DNA from 4 places in the Thalassobacillus hwangdonensis genome. Region 3 is predicted to be linked to each of the others. Evidence: riboswitches for the same ligand, from Rfam matches in the RefSeq annotation. Region 3 holds a riboswitch; each other region holds the start of a gene.
The links. A riboswitch is a leader RNA that binds a small molecule or an ion and turns the genes downstream of it on or off. The one in region 3 is predicted to bind cyclic di-GMP.
Positions count from the first base shown of each region.

Region 1 (4,268 bases), on a different contig from region 3:
GACGGTATGGATGAATCATTGAATCAAGTGGTGGACGCGATCGAAAGTGAATTTAGAAATCTAAATGCCAACCATGATGCTGAAGGGTTTGTCCACGATGAAGTTCCTGGTCCCTTGGAGGAAAGCTTGGACCGCTTCATTACGGAAGCGGATAGTGTGCTGCGAGAGATGGAGGAAGATGCTGAAGAATTGTTGAGCTGCTATTTCAATGTCCAAAACTTCATGAAGATTCTTCAGCTTGTTGACGATCATTATGTCATCTTTGGACAGAAAGGGAACGAGAACGGTTCCATCCATCTCTACTGTCTCGATCCTTCATTGTTAGTAGGGAAAATCAGCTCAGGATTTGCATCCTCCATTTTCTTCTCGGCTACCTTGTCTCCTTTTGGTTATTACAAGGATATGCTTGGAGGAGCGAAAGAGGACTATATTCTGAAGCTTCCATCCCCTTATGCAAAGGAACAAATGCAGATCAACATCTTTCCTTTATCGACGAGGTATAAAGATAGAGAAAGGACGAGCATGCTTCTGGCGATGGCGTTGTACGATATGGTAAGTGAAACGAGTGGGAATCACTTATTCTTTTTCCCTTCCTATCACTATATGGAACAAGTCTATCGGGAATGGTTGCGTCTCGGGGTTGAGGCGGACACAATCATTCAGGATTTCGGCATGTCGGAAAATGAACGAGACAGTTTTCTGGCTGCATTTCAGCCGGACCTGAACAAACCATTGGTAGGATTCGCAGTCCTTGGTGGCGTGTTTTCGGAAGGTGTCGATCTTCGGGGTGAACGATTGAATGGAGTTGCAGTCGTGGGAATCGGACTTGCTCCAAGGTCATTTGAAAAGGAACTGATTAAAGAATATTTTAACGAAAAAGGGAAGAACGGGTATGATTATGCTTATGTGTATCCAGGGATGAACAAAGTACTTCAGGCAGGAGGGCGTTTGATCCGCTCTGAGGAGGATAAAGGGAAGATTCTCCTGGTGGATGATCGTTTTCTAACTAACAAATATAATTACCTGCTACCTGAAGAGTGGAAGCATTACACGGTCATTCGCTGATTTGCGACAACATTTCCCGGGAAATAGGAAACGAAATTAGACCAATTTCAACTTTTTTCGGTTTTTTTTAAAATTTAAGTGATTCTTTACTATCATGCCTAATATCCTGAAAAACCAATTTTAAATTGAAATATATGTTAAATAAATAGATAAAAAAGAATGGTTAATAAAATGGTTGCGATGTCGGTATAGTATAAAATAATTATCTAAATATTCTGAATTATATAAAGCTACCAGTGTGCAATTGGAGATATGTGTGTCTATTGTCCGATTCCTTTTTTGCTAGATCGTTTATATGATGAACGCAAGAGATCAGTCGGAAGACTTATAAACTGTATCTCGATAAAGGCAAAACTGATGAAAGTCAGTGACGCAAAGCTATAGGGGCTAACGTGCATATGCACTAAGCCAGCCAGCTATCGAAGGATCCAGGGGCATACTGGTTTATACATAACAAAGGAAGAAGGAAGCATTTTGTATTTTGTATGGCTTCTTTCGTTCGCGGTTTGTGTATGGCTGGTAACATAACCTCGCCTTCGGTAAGGCAGGGTTATTTTTTTTTGAAATGGAGGTGAAAGGTTGAAGGTAGTGAACCTGAGTAACGAACAACTACTTGCTGGTGAAACTCGTCAGGCATATCGGTTCTTTCAGCGACTGAGAGGCTTGATGTTTACAGGCCAACTTAACTCAGGAGCCGGATTGCATATTAAGCCCTGCAGATCCATTCATACTTTCTTCATGAATTACCCGATCGATGTTGTGTATGTGAATGAATTGAATGTAGTCATTGCAATTGATGAGTCGATGGAACCAGGTAAGCTTGGAAAGGTCTATGCTGATGCAGCTTCCGTAGTGGAGCTTCCAGTCGGTACTGTAAAAAAAACGATGACGAAACAGGGGCATTCCCTTGATTTCGTAAATAATTGAGGAGGAATTGGAATGGTAGAAAAAATGAAAAATCTAGTAGTCGAAGAAGAAGGTCAGGGAATGACAGAATACGGGCTTGTACTAGGGATTATCGCAGTTGCGGTTGTTGGTACACTGGCAGTTCTACGTGATGAAATCGTATCGTTGTTCACAAATGCTAAAGATGCAATCGTCGGAACAGAAAGCGGAGATTCTTCTGCAGGTAGTTGATTGAAATGATCAGAAAACTCTTGTTGGATGAGGGTGGCCAAGGGATGTCCGAGTACGGGTTGGTTATTTCATTTATTGCCTTTAGTGCATTCGTGACAATCATTGTCCTTCGAGAAAATATCGTAACAATGTTCAAGGAGGCAATCGGTGTCGTCTCCGAAGGGAACAACGTCTTACATCCTTAGTAAACAGCACTTATATTATTTTCGTACGTCAGCCTTACGTGTCCGAATGCGTGAGGCTCTTCTTTTACTAAATCGTTTCATTTTAGAGAGGTGATAGGGATGGATCTCCTGGATATGATCTTGATCCTTCTTCTGATTGTATGCGTGATCACGGATATCCGAAGCCGGAAAATCTATAATAAAGTTCTCTTTCCAACATTCCTGCTTGCATTGACGCTACATCTTGTGCAGTCAGGACTTCCCGGATTTAGCAACAGTATCCTCGGGTTACTTACAGGATTAGGCTTGCTGCTCATTCCTTACTTGATGGGAGGGATGGGGGCTGGAGATGTGAAGCTCCTCGCTGTCATAGGGGCGATTAAAGGCGTCGGTTTCGTATTGGTATCAGCCTTATATATGGCATTGGTAGGCGGCGTTCTGGCATTATGTATTTTACTTTTCCGAAGAGGGGTGACGTCACGTTTGAGGGGGATCATTTACTGGCTTTGGGGCTGGAAAAATGGAGCGAAACTCTCTCTTGGAATTAATAAAGACGACTATAAAGCTACCTACCCTTATGGGGTTGCTATTGCGATTGGCACGTTGATCAGCTTTGGTCTCGATGGAGAGATTTTTCTATGATAAAAGATGAAAAGGGACAATCCCTTGTTGAACTGGCACTAATCCTTCCGGTACTATTGCTGCTTTTAGTGGGAATCATCGATTTCGGGCGCATGCTCTATTCTTACACTCATCTTCATATGGCTTCTCAGGAAGCCGTCCGTGTAGGAGGATTGGGTGGAGATGATCAGGAAATCGGTGTCTTTGCGAGGGACTATATTACATTTGAAGATAAGGACGCATTAGTCGTCGACATTTCCCCTGGTGACAGCGTCAGAAAATCAGGAGAATATGTGGAAGTGACATTGAAGTACCCATTTGAGATGGTGACCCCGATCATTGATCATTTTTTCACAGACCCCTTATGGATTGAGACTAGTTCAACGATCAGGGTCGAATGAGGAGTGATGTGATGAGGGCGTTTTTAAAAAAACAGTCTGGTGATGCATTGATTTTGACAGCGCTGGCATTGATGGTGCTACTAGTCGCTGTTGGGCTCGTTATTGATGGTGGAATGATCTTCATGAATAAGAGCCACTTGCAGAAAACGGCGAATGCCGCTGTGCTCTCAGGAGCGCAGGAGCTTACATTTGACGTAGAGGAAGCAGAACAAATAGTAAATGAAGTCGTGGACAAGCATGAGAAATCGATTGAAGTCTCAGGAATTACCGTTTCTCCAAACGAGAAAATTGAAGTGGAAGTAGAAAAAACGGTTCCATTGGCTTTCTCCAAGCTGTTTGGCAGGGAGTATGTGGTCGTTCGTGCGCATGCTGCAGCCGAACTTGGGGTGATGGGCAGAGCGATGGGAGCGGCACCGCTCGGGATCGATGACTCCATCGAACTGGAATACTACAAAGAATATCAGTTGAAGGTTGATGAAACCGAAGTGGATACAGGCAACTTCGGTGTCCTCGCTTTAGGAGGACCCGGCGCTAAAACTTACGAATACAACTTGAGACATGGATATGAAGATCAGATTGAAGTTGGCGATGTTTTAGATACACAAACAGGTAACATTGCAGGGAAAACAAGAAGTGTCGTACGGGAACTTGTGGACGGATGCACGGAACTCCCGAGAGATGTATCCGACAGGGAGTGTTCCAGAGTGCTTTTAGTCCCTGTATATGAACCTTACAATCAGACATCAAATCAAATGAAACAAGTGAAAGTGACTGGGTTCGCGTATTTTTACATTACCGATCCAATGTCCAGTAGTGATACATCCATTACCGGAATGTTCATTAAACGTGCAGGAACAGGATTTACACATCCATCTGCCCT
Region 1 covers NZ_JBHTKL010000005.1:516,385-520,652, forward strand. The annotation lists gene ACFQ2J_RS12095 (helicase C-terminal domain-containing protein) at 1-1,065, shown strand, start outside; cyclic di-GMP riboswitch class I at 1,403-1,489, shown strand; gene ACFQ2J_RS12100 (DUF192 domain-containing protein) at 1,654-1,992, shown strand; gene ACFQ2J_RS12105 (Flp family type IVb pilin) at 2,005-2,202, shown strand; gene ACFQ2J_RS12110 (Flp family type IVb pilin) at 2,208-2,387, shown strand; gene ACFQ2J_RS12115 (A24 family peptidase) at 2,487-3,008, shown strand; gene ACFQ2J_RS12120 (TadE/TadG family type IV pilus assembly protein) at 3,005-3,388, shown strand; gene ACFQ2J_RS12125 (TadE/TadG family type IV pilus assembly protein) at 3,400-4,268, shown strand, end outside.
Region 1: it holds a riboswitch for cyclic di-GMP, as region 3 does, so the genes downstream of both, ACFQ2J_RS12100 (DUF192 domain-containing protein) here and ACFQ2J_RS17845 (EAL domain-containing protein) in region 3, are expected to answer to the same signal.

Region 2 (4,268 bases), on a different contig from region 3:
ACTCTCTCAATAAAATCCCTATACAAACCCTCGGACTGATTGAAGTTGACCGGTGCCAGAATCGTTTTCGGCATTGGTAAACCGCAATCATTCAGACGAATATGGGTCAGCGCTTTATTTGCAGTATGTTCAATTGCTTCCGATGAATTGAAAACACGAACGCCCAAGCTCTCCAAGTACTTTGCCAGAAATACATCATTGTTCCAAGAAATAACGAAATCAGGTTTTGTATTCTTACTCTCTTCTTTATGTAAGACATAAAACAAATCAATATCTGTTTTAATCGTCAGAGAAATGTTTCTTAGATTTGCAGCTTTCTGAAGTAAGTCGTAATTGTCCTGAAACTTTTTAGATGAAGCAGTAAAACTATTTACAATCAGCCAGCCTAGCATGTAAGATGCCTCCCTGAATTAACTACTATTCACAGTATAGTAGAAATAGAAGTCAATTGATATCACCTCTCTCCACTGAAAATTAAAAAGCGCTTGGGAGAAGTCATATCCTCACAAGCGCTTTTTACAAAGCCAATTATTAAATCATCCTTACATCAATCGTCGTCTCACTGTTCATCGTCATCTTCATCTTCGTCATCTTCATCGTCATCACGGCGATCTCTGTCATCGTCCTCGTCTTCATCTTCATCCTGGTCATCATCGTCGTCGCGGCGATCTCTGTCATCGTCCTCGTCTTCATCTTCATCCTGGTCATCATCATCGTCGCGGCGATCTCTGTCATCATCATCGTCTTCATCTTCACCCTGGTCATCATCGTCGTCGCGGCGATCTCTGTCATCGTCCTCGTCTTCATCTTCGTCCTGGTCATCATCGTCGTCGCGGCGATCTCTGTCATCGTCCTCGTCTTCATCTTCGTCCTGGTCATCATCGTCGTCGCGGCGATCTCTGTCATCGTCCTCGTCTTCATCTTCGTCCTGGTCATCATCGTCATCGCGGCGATCTCTGTCATCATCTTTATCTTCGTTACGATCTACTCGATTTTGGTCACGATCTCTATTACTGTTCTTTTCTTCTTTTTGTTCCTCATCATCATTACTATCGTCGTTCTTTTCTTCGTCTTCATCCTCAGCCGAGCCTTTTGAGGTCTTGGAGTCAAGCAGTACTTTTTGATGCTGAGCCAACGCTTTTTCCAAACCTTTCTTCGCCTCTTCAGGCAAGTCATCTCTTTGAAGAAGGGCATCAATTTGTTTTGTACCTTTAGTCAAAGACTCCAGTGCTTCATCCAGTGAATCATCTTCAATCGTTTCCGAATCACTTCCATCCTTCAGTACAGTGACACTTTCCTCTTTTTGATCGATGAGATTTTCCAATTCATCAATCAATTGTAAGGCAAGCTCTTCTTCCCCACGTTCCAATGCAGTCTCTATTTCATTCATTCGCTTTTCGGCAAATTCATTCAATAAGTGCACTTTTTCCTTTTGATCCTTTGTTAATTCAAAAGTGGACTCTTCCATAAAACGTATCGTTTGATAAAACTCAGACTGAATATCGGTCTGTCCTTCTTCAGCAGACACACCTGTCATCCCGATTGAAAATACCAGACTGAAAGCAGCGCCTACACTTAACACTTTTCTCATTATAAATCCCCCTTATTTTAGATGGACTTCATCCAAGAATTTTTTGATCTCATTCTCTTTCTTCTCATAAGCTGAGAGAGGTGAAATGAACGTAAATACATATGTAAATTCTCGATGTTTCTTTATATAAATATCTGTTCTCATCTTTTCATTCAATCCAGAGATAAAAGAAATAGAAGCCTTATCATCTTGAACCACATCTACTTTACCCGCTCCATCTTTCAACTCATCTTTGATGTTTTCGAAAGATTTAGTTGTTTCGGTTACGGTTACAATTGCTTTCGATTGATTGTTGGTGAATTTCGCATGAAGTCTACCTTCGTCTGTCTCTTTTTCAAGTAACCAGCCTTCCATTTCCCCAACAGATAAATGATAAGAAGTATTTTCGTATAAGACCGATTCTTTACTCTCTTTAGAAGAATTCCCTTGTTTGCCTTGCACCTCCTCAGGCGAATTACATGCACTTAATGTAAATAACAACAAAATACTTACGATAAAGCTGCGGAATCTCAAATCCTAACCTCCTTTGTATTGAAAAAATAAATAAACCTATCCAATTACATGGATAGGTTTACACGTAATTGGCAGCTGGCAAGCATAGATAAACACCTTTAGCCCCTGTAGCTTTGCGTCCCTACTTTTCAATAGGTTTGCCTTTGTCGAATATATGAAGTTGATAATCTAATAATACCATAATTACCTTTGATGCTTTATCTAATTATGCCTAAATCAGGAATATAAACCCGAATAATTGGACTAATCAGGAAAATATACACACCTAATACCCTATCGTAAATTGCGATCAAAAAGTGCTAAGCGTATAGAGATTGTAAGTATTAAGAGTCAGTCGCCGGTAAATTTCAGATGGCGCCGGAAAAATCCGGAAGTTGCCGGTAAAGGTGAGCAAGTGGCCGGTAAATTCAAAAACTCGCCGGCAACCTTTTAAGACTCGCTGGAAAGCAGATTACACTTGGCTCACAAAAAAATGCTAAGCGCTTACGCTTAGCATTTTACATTAAAATACGTGCTGAGTCGCTATCCAATCCTGATAGTTCTTTACTGTAGGTACGTTCGACACTTCATATGGTAAGTATTTCATAGCGTGTGAGGTATTGAATAGTACGACTTCGTCATCTTCAGAGAGCCAGCCTTCTTCTACCAACCGTTTGAATCCTGCCATCGTCGCGGATCCTTCCGGTGATGAAGAAACTCCATACTTACCGAAGTAAGACTGCGCATCTTTGATTTCTTCTTTGGTAACCGCAACAGCTGTCCCATTAGAATCACGTAGGATAGAAGTGATCAGTTCCCCATCCGGAGGGCTTGGTACTCGCATGCCGGTCGGGTTGGACACGACTCCATAGGTTTGTGCAGAGAATGGACTTTCAGTTTCAATCGAAGTAACAATAGGCTGACAGCCATCTTCCTGCACGCTGACGATTTTCGGAAGATCTCCTTCAATGAACCCAAGCTCTTTCAGCTGCAGAAACGCATTCCACATCCCGATGACACCGGATCCACCGCCTGTCGGGTAGATGATTACGTCTGGCAGGTTCCAATCAAATTGTTCTGCCAATTCCAATCCCATCGTCTTTTTTCCTTCAGCTCTTCCCGGTTCCTTCAATGTGCCGACATTGTGCCAGCCCTGCTCTTTTTTTCCGTCCTGGATCAGCTTTCCAGCATCCTGGATCAAACCATCCACCAAAAACGTATGAGCACCGTGCAGCATGCATTCTTCCACAATCAGGCCTGGGCAATCCTTAGGCACGAACGCATATGCTTCCATTCCAGCGTAGCCCGCATATGCAGCTAGTGCTGAAGCGGCATTCCCATTAGAATTCACGGCAACTTTTTTGACCCCATACTCATTTGCTACAGACACTGCTGCTGATGATCCGCGTGATTTGAAGCTGCCAGTCGGGTTCTGTTCTTCCCGCTTCACCCACAACTTTTTGACAGGATATTCTTTCTCCGCTTCTTCAAGGCGGACGAGCGGCGTCCAGCCTTCCCCTAAGGAAATGACATTTTCCATATGTTCGACAGGGAGAAGCTCTTTATATCTCCACATAGAAGGAACCCGTTCTTTCAGGCTTTCTTTCGTAAATGTATGTGCCACCATATCGAGGTCATATTCTACTCCCAAAGTGCCACCACATTCACATTTGGTTTCAATTAAATCAAATGTTTTGTTTTTTCCACAGCCATTACATGTAAACCAAAATCTCATGTTTGCCCTCCTTCGGTTTTTCCGACTATTTTGAAAATTTAAGTCACACCCATTCTTGATTGGATGCGAGTTGTTACACTTTCATTCTCGTATTCTAGTAGGGTGCTTCTAGGTTAAAAGAAACCCAGCTGATCAAGCGATCAGCTGGAAGAACGGTGTCAGGCTTTGACGCCTTCTGGCCAATGTAAGTCATGCTCTTCTACGGAAGTGATTTCATTTTCTTCATCAACAAAAACGACCCTAGGCTTCAGTGTTTCGATTTCTTCATCTGTCATCATGCCGAGACTTAGGATGATGACGATGTCCCCAGGAGAAAACAAGTGGGCAGGAGGTCCATTCAGGCAGATCCGTTTCGAGCCTTCAGGTGCAGGTATAGCATACGTCTTCCATCTCGTTGCATTTTTAAGGTTCGTAATCTGGACCATTTCGTAAGGTTTGATATCTGCTTCT
Region 2 covers NZ_JBHTKL010000005.1:828,877-833,144, reverse strand. The annotation lists gene ACFQ2J_RS13605 (ATP-grasp domain-containing protein) at 1-392, opposite strand, end outside; gene ACFQ2J_RS13600 (DUF5667 domain-containing protein) at 560-1,591, opposite strand; gene ACFQ2J_RS13595 (hypothetical protein) at 1,604-2,104, opposite strand; cyclic di-GMP riboswitch class I at 2,172-2,256, opposite strand; gene ACFQ2J_RS13590 (threonine synthase) at 2,607-3,818, opposite strand; gene panD (aspartate 1-decarboxylase) at 3,977-4,268, opposite strand, start outside.
Region 2: it holds a riboswitch for cyclic di-GMP, as region 3 does, so the genes downstream of both, ACFQ2J_RS13595 (hypothetical protein) here and ACFQ2J_RS17845 (EAL domain-containing protein) in region 3, are expected to answer to the same signal.

Region 3 (4,268 bases):
CCTACTACTGCGAGAATTTCGAAAAGGTCGCAGCTGCCTGCCCTGTACCATTAGTCGTGGCAGGAGGTAAGAAGGTTCCGGAAAAGGATGCCCTTACCCTTGCCTACAACTCGATTCAAGGTGGAGCCGCGGGTGTAGATATGGGAAGGAACATCTTCCAATCCGAACATCCGGAGGCTATGATCCAGGCGGTATCGAAGGTGGTTCATGAAGGGTTCACCGATGAAGATGGATATGAATACTACTTAGACTTGGTGAATGCATAAGGGAATTAAGTGTAATAGATTTGAAGAAGCTTCTACGAATGCGTAGGGGCTTCCTTCATGTAGGAAGGGGAGGAGAAAAGAGTATGGCTTTGGTTTCATTATCAAAGATATTGACGAAAGCATTAAATGGTAGGTATGGGATTGGACACTTTGATGTTCACAACCTGGAATGGATGCAGGCGGTTCTTAATGCGGCAAAAGAAGAGCGTTCTCCGGTAATACTGGGGGTTACAGAAGATGCAGTCAGTTACTTTGGAGGATTTTCCGTTCCTGTAAAACTGGCAGAAGCATTGATAAAGGAAATGAAGCTAGGCGTTCCGGTTGTTGTGCATTTGGACCATGGCTCAAGTGTGGAAAATTGCATAAAAGCAATTGATGCAGGATTTACATCTGTCATGATTGATGCCTCTCATCACCCGCTTGATGAGAATATAAGGCAGACAAAAGAGGTGGTAACCTATGCTCGTAAGTATGGTGTTACCGTAGAGGCAGAAGTAGGGAGTGTCGGTGGCAGTGAAGGTAGCGACAAGGTAACTGATCCTGTTTATGCGGATCCGATAGAATGCATTGATCTGGTGAAACGAACTCAAGTTGATTGTCTAGCCCCCGCCCTAGGATCTGTACATGGGATATATAGAGGTGCACCGAAATTGGATTTTGAAGGGATGAAGGAAATTTCCCAATTAACAAAAGTTCCATTGGTTTTACATGGAAGTTCAGGTTTATCTGCTGACCATATTAAGCGTACCATTGCATTGGGAACCGCGAAAATTAATGTGAATGCAGATAATCATCTTTCTTTTTCTAAAGCTGTTCGAAATTGTTTGGAAAACGATAAAGGATTATATGATGCCAGCGTATATGGAAGTCTGGGGCGGGAACAGCTGAAAGAAACAATCAGAATAAAGATGAGGTTGTTCGGGTCAGTTGGAAAAGCAATAGAATAAAAGGTGCTTCTCATGAAGCACCTTTTATTCGCTAAGAAATTCTTTTTTGCCTTCGCTCAGCTTGAATCTTATTTAGCTGTAAGATGATACTCTGTTGCTGTTTCATCGATACATTGATGAACTGCACTCCGTATTGGTTCATCTTTTGATGGATATGCTCTTCTTTCCTGACAAGGAGTCCGAATTGTTCAAAGGTTTCATTGTTCAATTCAAACACGACTTTTATTTTCAGCTTCGACTTTATCGGCAAATTGTATGGTGAGGTAATTTTTAAACCAGATGTGCTTATATCTTCAATGTGTGAAGTGATTTTTCTATTCGTCAGTCTTTTCAGGCTTTCTTCCTCCACGTCAACGAACTCGATCGTACAAGGGATTTGTGGGACTTCTAAACGGAAATTCCTCCTCGTACCTGCTTTTACGGGCATGAGTTCTTTCTTTATAGTTTGAAGCTGCTTTTGCAATTCTACGATTTCTTTTTTCTTTTTCACAAAAAGTCGATTACCTTTCAGCAACAGGAACAACATCAACAAACTAACCACTAAACCATAACTGACTAACCAAATCATCATGGCCCCTCCGTTCCTATTACATCAACTTTTGTGGTTTTCCCAATAAGAAACCTTGAGCATACGTTACTCCAAGCATTTTGGCTACCGTAAGTTCTTTTGAAGTCTCAATCCCTTCTAAAATCAATTTAATGTTGAATCTTCGGCTATAGTTGACTAAATACTGAAGAAATTCCTGTTTCTTCGGTGATGTATCGAGTTCGGAAGTAATATAACGGTCGACTTTGATATAATCCGGGTTCAATTCCAGCAGGTTCATCATGTCACTCCTGCCAGCACCGAAATCATCGATAGCTATTTTCAAGCCAGAACTCTTTAAGGAATCTAATTTTTTTACAAGTGGACCTGGGTGATCCAACTCTTCGGATTCGTTCAACTCAAACACGAGAGAATCTTTCTGTACACAAGGGTGAATATGTTCTTTGAAGAAGAAGTTGAAATCTGGATGAAGTATCGTGGAAGGATAGACATTGATGAACAACTTGGCACCTTTGTGAATGTGTTGAAAAGTCGATAGGTTGTGAAGAGCCAGTTTTATCGACTCGATATCCAGTTTGAAGAGGTTCTTTTCCTTTTTGGCAATTTGAAATGCTTTGACTGGGGTTGCGTGAATCTTTGAGCGGAATAAAACCTCGTATCCTGTTTTGTTCCATGTTCTAAGATTGAAGATCGGCTGGTAATTATGATAAAAACTTTCAGCGACAGTTAACGGCATGTAATCTGTTTTCATTGAATCGCTCCTTTTTATTCATTAAAAAAAGCAGTCTCAAATAAGAGACTGCTTTGTCTCCCATGCTTCGGTAACCCGGCTATCGTAGATAGAACATCTGTAGACCCGTGGTTTTGCGTCCCAGCCTTTCAACTGGTTTGCCATTATCGGTAGGGCGGATATTAGTTGTATCTTTATTTCACGTGTATCGCAATATCAGTTCAGATTTACCATTCACATCTAATTTTTTGTAGATGTTCTTGATGTGGGCTTTTGCGGTGTGTTCTGAAATATGAAGGGATTTTGAAATATTCAGCGAGTTTGCTCCGTTCAATAGGTGGGAAAGTACTTCGTCTTCTCTAGCAGTTAAGCTTTTTCTGAAGTCTGAATGGTTAACTATATCTTTTTCATTAATTGCGAATTCTAACTTCAAACTTTTAAGGCGGTCGATTTGATCGGAAGAAAAATTCTCATGATTGATCGTCGTATCGATAGCGTAGATCAGATCATTGATATCTTGCGGGGATAATAAGTAAGCATTAACCACTTTCAACATAAATCTCCTCCTTTCGACATGCGTCGATATGTACATATTACTATACTAGTAAAATAACATCTATTACTTATGTGTGGTATTTTCTAACCATATAAGGGTATTTATTACTATTTTAATATTGTTAATGGGAATTAATGGGTATAAAGGCATTGTTTTTGAATTATTTTTTTAGAAATGTACCAATTTTTATTGAAATATGATACCATAATGTAAAATATTGCAAAGGGACAATTTAATTATGTATGATATTAAAGGAGGAGGTTGCATGGCTCAACCTCAGTTGTACGACCCCATCCGGAGAGAGCTTGAAAGAAAACGCCACCGGATGATGCAGGAAGGGATGGAACGTGGATTTCAAGACCCGATCGTCCTCAAACTTTCACAGGAATTGGACCAGTTACATAATCAGATCATCATGAAAGCATAATTTTTCATCATAGAGCGTACTGTCAACTTTCCAGCCACATGGTTGGGAATTTTTTTATGGTAATATGTAATATATTTTTGACACTATGTAAAAAATATATTACAATAAGCATCGTGAGGAGTTGAACATATGGTGCTTAAAGATAATGGAGAGTTGGAGAATCGTATTGCGGTCTTTCGTGCAGAGAAGAAGTGGTCGCAAAAGGAAGTTGCCCAGAAGCTTGGTGTCAGCAGACAAACAGTCGTTTCATTGGAGAAAAACCGTTACAATCCATCACTCAAGTTAGCGTTTCAAATCGCAGAGTTGTTCGAAAAGGATATAAATGAAGTATTTCAATACAAGGGGAGGGAGATTGAATGATTTTCGCAGGAATCATTTTAATGCCGGTATTTTTAGTATCACTTTATATCATCTTCAAGGTGTCTTGGGGAGAAGAAGGGAAAGATGAACGAGGCCAGGCGATTCTGAACAAGTCTTACATGTTCTCAGCACCGATCCTTCCAATCGGATGGCTGCTGTTGGAAACGGCGCATTCTTTTTCGGAAGTCTCTTATGATTTTTACCGGGATACGATGTGGGTGCTGATCCTGCTTACGTTTATTGTGCAGGGAGCTACACTTTACACGATCAGAAAGCGGGCGTAATAAAAGAACATCCAGAACTCCCGGGTTCTGGATGTTTTCATTTATCAAGATAGGAAAATCCGTAATTGATGAAGTTATTGATCAGCACAGCCATTTGCTTCGGAGACTGGTCCAAATCGTTTTCAAGCCAATCCTTGATTACCTGGATGGC
Region 3 covers NZ_JBHTKL010000006.1:448,248-452,515, reverse strand. The annotation lists gene lsrF (3-hydroxy-5-phosphonooxypentane-2,4-dione thiolase) at 1-266, shown strand, start outside; gene fba (class II fructose-1,6-bisphosphate aldolase) at 350-1,213, shown strand; gene ACFQ2J_RS17850 (PilZ domain-containing protein) at 1,245-1,781, opposite strand; gene ACFQ2J_RS17845 (EAL domain-containing protein) at 1,801-2,511, opposite strand; cyclic di-GMP riboswitch class I at 2,578-2,663, opposite strand; gene ACFQ2J_RS17840 (response regulator transcription factor) at 2,690-3,046, opposite strand; gene ACFQ2J_RS17835 (Spo0E family sporulation regulatory protein-aspartic acid phosphatase) at 3,312-3,473, shown strand; gene ACFQ2J_RS17830 (helix-turn-helix transcriptional regulator) at 3,603-3,833, shown strand; gene ACFQ2J_RS17825 (hypothetical protein) at 3,830-4,117, shown strand; gene ACFQ2J_RS17820 (TetR/AcrR family transcriptional regulator) at 4,155-4,268, opposite strand, start outside.

Region 4 (4,268 bases), on a different contig from region 3:
TACTTGAACTTAGTATAGGCAAATCAAGGCAAGTTTAAAAGCATCTACCTTCATTGAACTGCGGTGGATGCTTCCTTACAATCATTCATCGTTCATTCATCGTTCTTCCTATAATCATGCTTTATTGAACTGGAATTCGTTTTCAAAGATATTGATGACGTCTTGGCAGGATTTCACTTCTTCGGACTCTGCCATATTGACGATCTTCGAAAGCAGTTCATACAACTCATTTTCATTCCCCATTACTTACACCTTCCCTGTGCTTATTCCGTACTTTATAGACACGTATTGTTCCCATTCCCTATTAAAAGACATTTATACTAGTAATCTAAAAATTCGTCAGATTACTTGTTCTATTATTCGGTGTGGCCCGATTATATTTGTAGGTTGTCGTTTAAATAGATAATAGTTCCAATTTATCACAAAAACAAGGAAAATAATGTCGAATTATAAGATTTTCAGCATTTTATTTCATTTTTTGGAAATCGGGTCTTTCTTCCTCTTTGAAATCAATAGAATTAATCCAACTCCAATCAAAGCTCCAATCGTATCCAGCACCACATCACCAATGTAAGGCGTGCGGTTCGGTGTCATCCCCTGATGCATTTCGTCAAGTGCTGCATAAAGAACAGTAAGGGTGAGCGCGGTTAGAATCGGTTTTTGGAATGCTGATTTCGTTAATGCCAGATAGAAAAGAAGGAAAAGAATCATGAATACTGTTACATGAGCGCCTTTTCGAATGAAAAATTCAATGAATCCGGCAGTACCGAGTTCGGCCACGCTGACCTCTGAATGGTGATAGGTGAAGCGGATCCAGTCAAGGTATGGAGCGAGAAAGGATACGTCGATGTAATTGGACAGGAATGGCTTGAGATCCTGCTCCTGATATGGCTGTGAGGATGCGTAGAAGATGACTCCCATCCATGCGATTGGGGCGAGCCACCAGTAGAGTGAGTTTTTCATGATAACCACCTTGCTTATGTATTCTATTCACTTGATCAAACGTTTGATCAAGTTGTTTTTTTGATGAGTGCTTGTCTGTATATCCTGGCTGCTGGGGGTGGTTCCGGCGAGTTTGCTGGTTTTCCGGCGAGTCAACCACACTTACCGGCGACTTTGCCATTTTTCCGGCGACCCCCATCAGATCAGCTTGTGAATGTCAGAAAAACCGCTACTTGCGCCGGTTCCGGCGAGTTCTCCGGGTTTCCGGCGAGTCAACCACACTTACCGGCGACTCTACCATATTTTCCGGCGACCCACATAATAAAAGGAAAACCTGTCTGAAGCAACGTCACATAACCTCAGACAGGTTTTCCTTTATTTGTTCAATTTCCACTTATTGAATTCGAGGAACTCTTTGAATTCGTCTTTCGAAATGCCGGAGTCCATCGCATCTTTGACGAGTTTCATCCAGTCTTCGTCAAGCTGCGCTTCTTCCTGATCTCCGTGCAATAAATAGTGGATGGAAACGTTCAGTTCCGCTGATACCTTCTCTAGGAATTGAATCGACGGATTGGATTGAAGATTCCTTTCGATCGAACTTAAATAGGATTTTGCGACACCTGCGCGTTCGGCAAGAACCGTCAGCGACAACCCTCTATCTTTACGTACTTTTTTGATACGTTCTCCAATCATATCCACTCACCTGCTTTCTACTTGCGATTATATCACAAAATAGAAAAGCGTTCTATATTAAGTACAATTTTTACAAAATATTTATTTTCCGTTCTCTACTGCTACCCTCCCTTTGTTGATGAATTGCGCGACTTCTTCTTTTTTGAACCCTACTGACTTGGCGATCTTCATCAATGCTACCCACTCTTCATCCAACTGATCACACTGTTTGTTCGAATTCATCATACCGATACCGTCCTCCATTCGAGTCTTCCAGGTAGTCCAGCCGCCATAGTTCGGTTCCCGTGTGCCGTTGTTCGTTATGTATACCTTAGGCCTGCAACTTTGCGCCTCCCTTTTTCAAGGGGTTTGCCTTTTTTCTGGAGAATCAGTACTATCGCGTAAGAAAAATATACTGTATACACCATGCATTTATGTGTTGCAATTTGTATCTTAATCAGTTCTATTTTTGGTGATTTATGTCAGATCGCTTACACTGGTACGACCGATGCTTGATAAACTCAGTGGTGACAAGGGTTTGCGCCACTTTTACTTCAAGGAGATTTCTGAAAAAAAGTGAACAATAACTTTTGGAGCATAAGCATGTGAGATATAGGGTCATTGTTGCATGGTATAGTCGTATGTACCACTAATTTGGAAATATAAACCACTTGTTCGTTATTCCTGTAAATATTTTATTTGGGAAGGTTTTGGTCTCTTGTTATTGAGGTTTAAGATGGTGGAGGATTCAGTTAAGGTCGGGATAAGGTCCCGACCTATTTTATTTAGCAGTCATCGTTGTGATAGCCAGTTTTATAGCTTCGGTGAGATCCGTCTGGGACCAGCTCGGAATTCTGCCGTGCCTAATCGCGAGGTCGTGCGAAGCAGGAATATGAATGAACCCAGCCGCTTCCAGTGGTTCCTGTAGAATATGGTACATTACGTTATTGCATAGGTACGTGCCTGCGGAATTGGATATTTCGGCAGGGTACCCGTTGGTGTTGAGGATTTCTGTGATTTGTTTAATTGGCAGTGTTGAAAAAGTGCCATCGGGACCGTCCTCGATGATCGGCTCGCCTTCTGGACGGTGACCACTGTTATCCTTGTCTCCGTCGTTGCAATTGATTGCAATCCGCTCCGGTGTGATTTTGTGGCGGCCAGCAGCAAGACCGAGCGCAACCACCTTGTCTGGATGTGTTTCATTTATGTATTCTAGGGTCAGCTTTCCTGATTGTTGGAAGTCGACGGGCAGGATACGGCCGATGATTAGGTGGTCATTAATCTTCGTCTGATCGAGTGCTCGTACGATTTCCTGAGTCGGGTTGACCGGAAAATCGAGGAACGGCTCGAAGCCTGTGAGCAGCAATTTTTTCATGTGATCCACTCCTTTCTTTTAATCGTAACATAGACCGTTGGATGTCAGAGCATAATAGGGAAAAAGGGGTGAGTTTGGATGGATCGAGAGGGGCTTACGGAGCGGTTTGAAATTGCCTTCAATCAGGTGCATCAAAGTTTGAAGCAATTGAACGAATTTCCGAAAAATGATAATTTCGCCGAGCTGCTGAACCGGTCGAAGCAAAAGCACAGCATCATCCGCTTCCATTTCGACACGTTAAAGCAGTACGCCAAGCTGCGCAATGCGATCGTGCATGAACGGGTTCGTGATGATTACTTCATCGCCACCCCGCACGAGGAGGTAGTCGAGACGTTGGAAGAGATCAGCCATACGCTTGAGCAGCCGCCACTTGCGCTAACGTTAGCTTCTGAGCCGGTGATTTACTATCGGAAGGATTCGCTGGTGAGCCATGTGCTGGAGGGATTCAGCAGGTATCAGGTCGCTCAATTTCCGATTTATGATACAGGGCATACGTATTGCGGGCTGTTAACGAGCGAGGGAGTCGTGCGCTGGCTTCATGAGAAGGGTGAAGTCGGGGAAGGTGTGCTTGCTGAAGATATTCTCGAGCATGAGCGGGAGCACAGCATTCATTTTTTGAGGGAGGACAGTTCGTTGTTTGAGCTGGAGGAAGCGTTCGAGGTGAGCTTCGAGGAAGGCCGGAAGCTTAAGGCGGTTATGATCACTGAGGATGGTGAGCGTGATCGGAAGCCGCTCGGTATTGTGACCGCGTGGGATATTTTCGGGAAGATGAATCGTTATCCGGATGGGCAGGGTTGAGCTGTAGTCGTGGAATGCTGTGCGGTGGGCTTGGGTTAGCTGGAGGCTGGGTTTCTGTTAATAGCGTGTACTCGGGTTGGCTAGAGGCTGGTTTTCTGGCGATACCCGTGTGTTTTCTGGCGATAATACGCCTAAATCTGGCGAAAACTCGATTAATCTGGCGATATCCGGTTATAATCTGGCAATCGGTATTTCACACCCCTCCCTCCACCAAACCTTTTAATATTACATGCACTCAACAACCGTTTAGCTGTATCTGCTGATGTAAATGCAAGGAAATCTCTCAATCCCCTGCTAGTGATTTCATCTCCAATTAGAAGTGTATAATCCCGTAACGCCTCCAAATGCGCCTCCTTGCATGTATGATTGCATTTCGGACAAAACCAGGTCCCATGTCGCCGCAGCATCGGCAGGAAGTCGCATTTACTACAAATCACACCCTTCCTTAAGCTGTTATAACTGATATTGAAATAAGGTAACG
Region 4 covers NZ_JBHTKL010000005.1:729,548-733,815, reverse strand. The annotation lists gene ACFQ2J_RS13180 (hypothetical protein) at 115-243, opposite strand; gene ACFQ2J_RS13175 (VanZ family protein) at 472-963, opposite strand; gene ACFQ2J_RS13170 (helix-turn-helix domain-containing protein) at 1,318-1,635, opposite strand; gene ACFQ2J_RS13165 (anti-repressor SinI family protein) at 1,717-1,860, opposite strand; cyclic di-GMP riboswitch class I at 1,888-1,998, opposite strand; gene ACFQ2J_RS13160 (pyroglutamyl-peptidase I) at 2,396-2,989, opposite strand; gene ACFQ2J_RS13155 (CBS domain-containing protein) at 3,068-3,787, shown strand; gene ACFQ2J_RS13150 (nuclease-related domain-containing protein) at 3,940-4,268, opposite strand, start outside.
Region 4: it holds a riboswitch for cyclic di-GMP, as region 3 does, so the genes downstream of both, ACFQ2J_RS13165 (anti-repressor SinI family protein) here and ACFQ2J_RS17845 (EAL domain-containing protein) in region 3, are expected to answer to the same signal.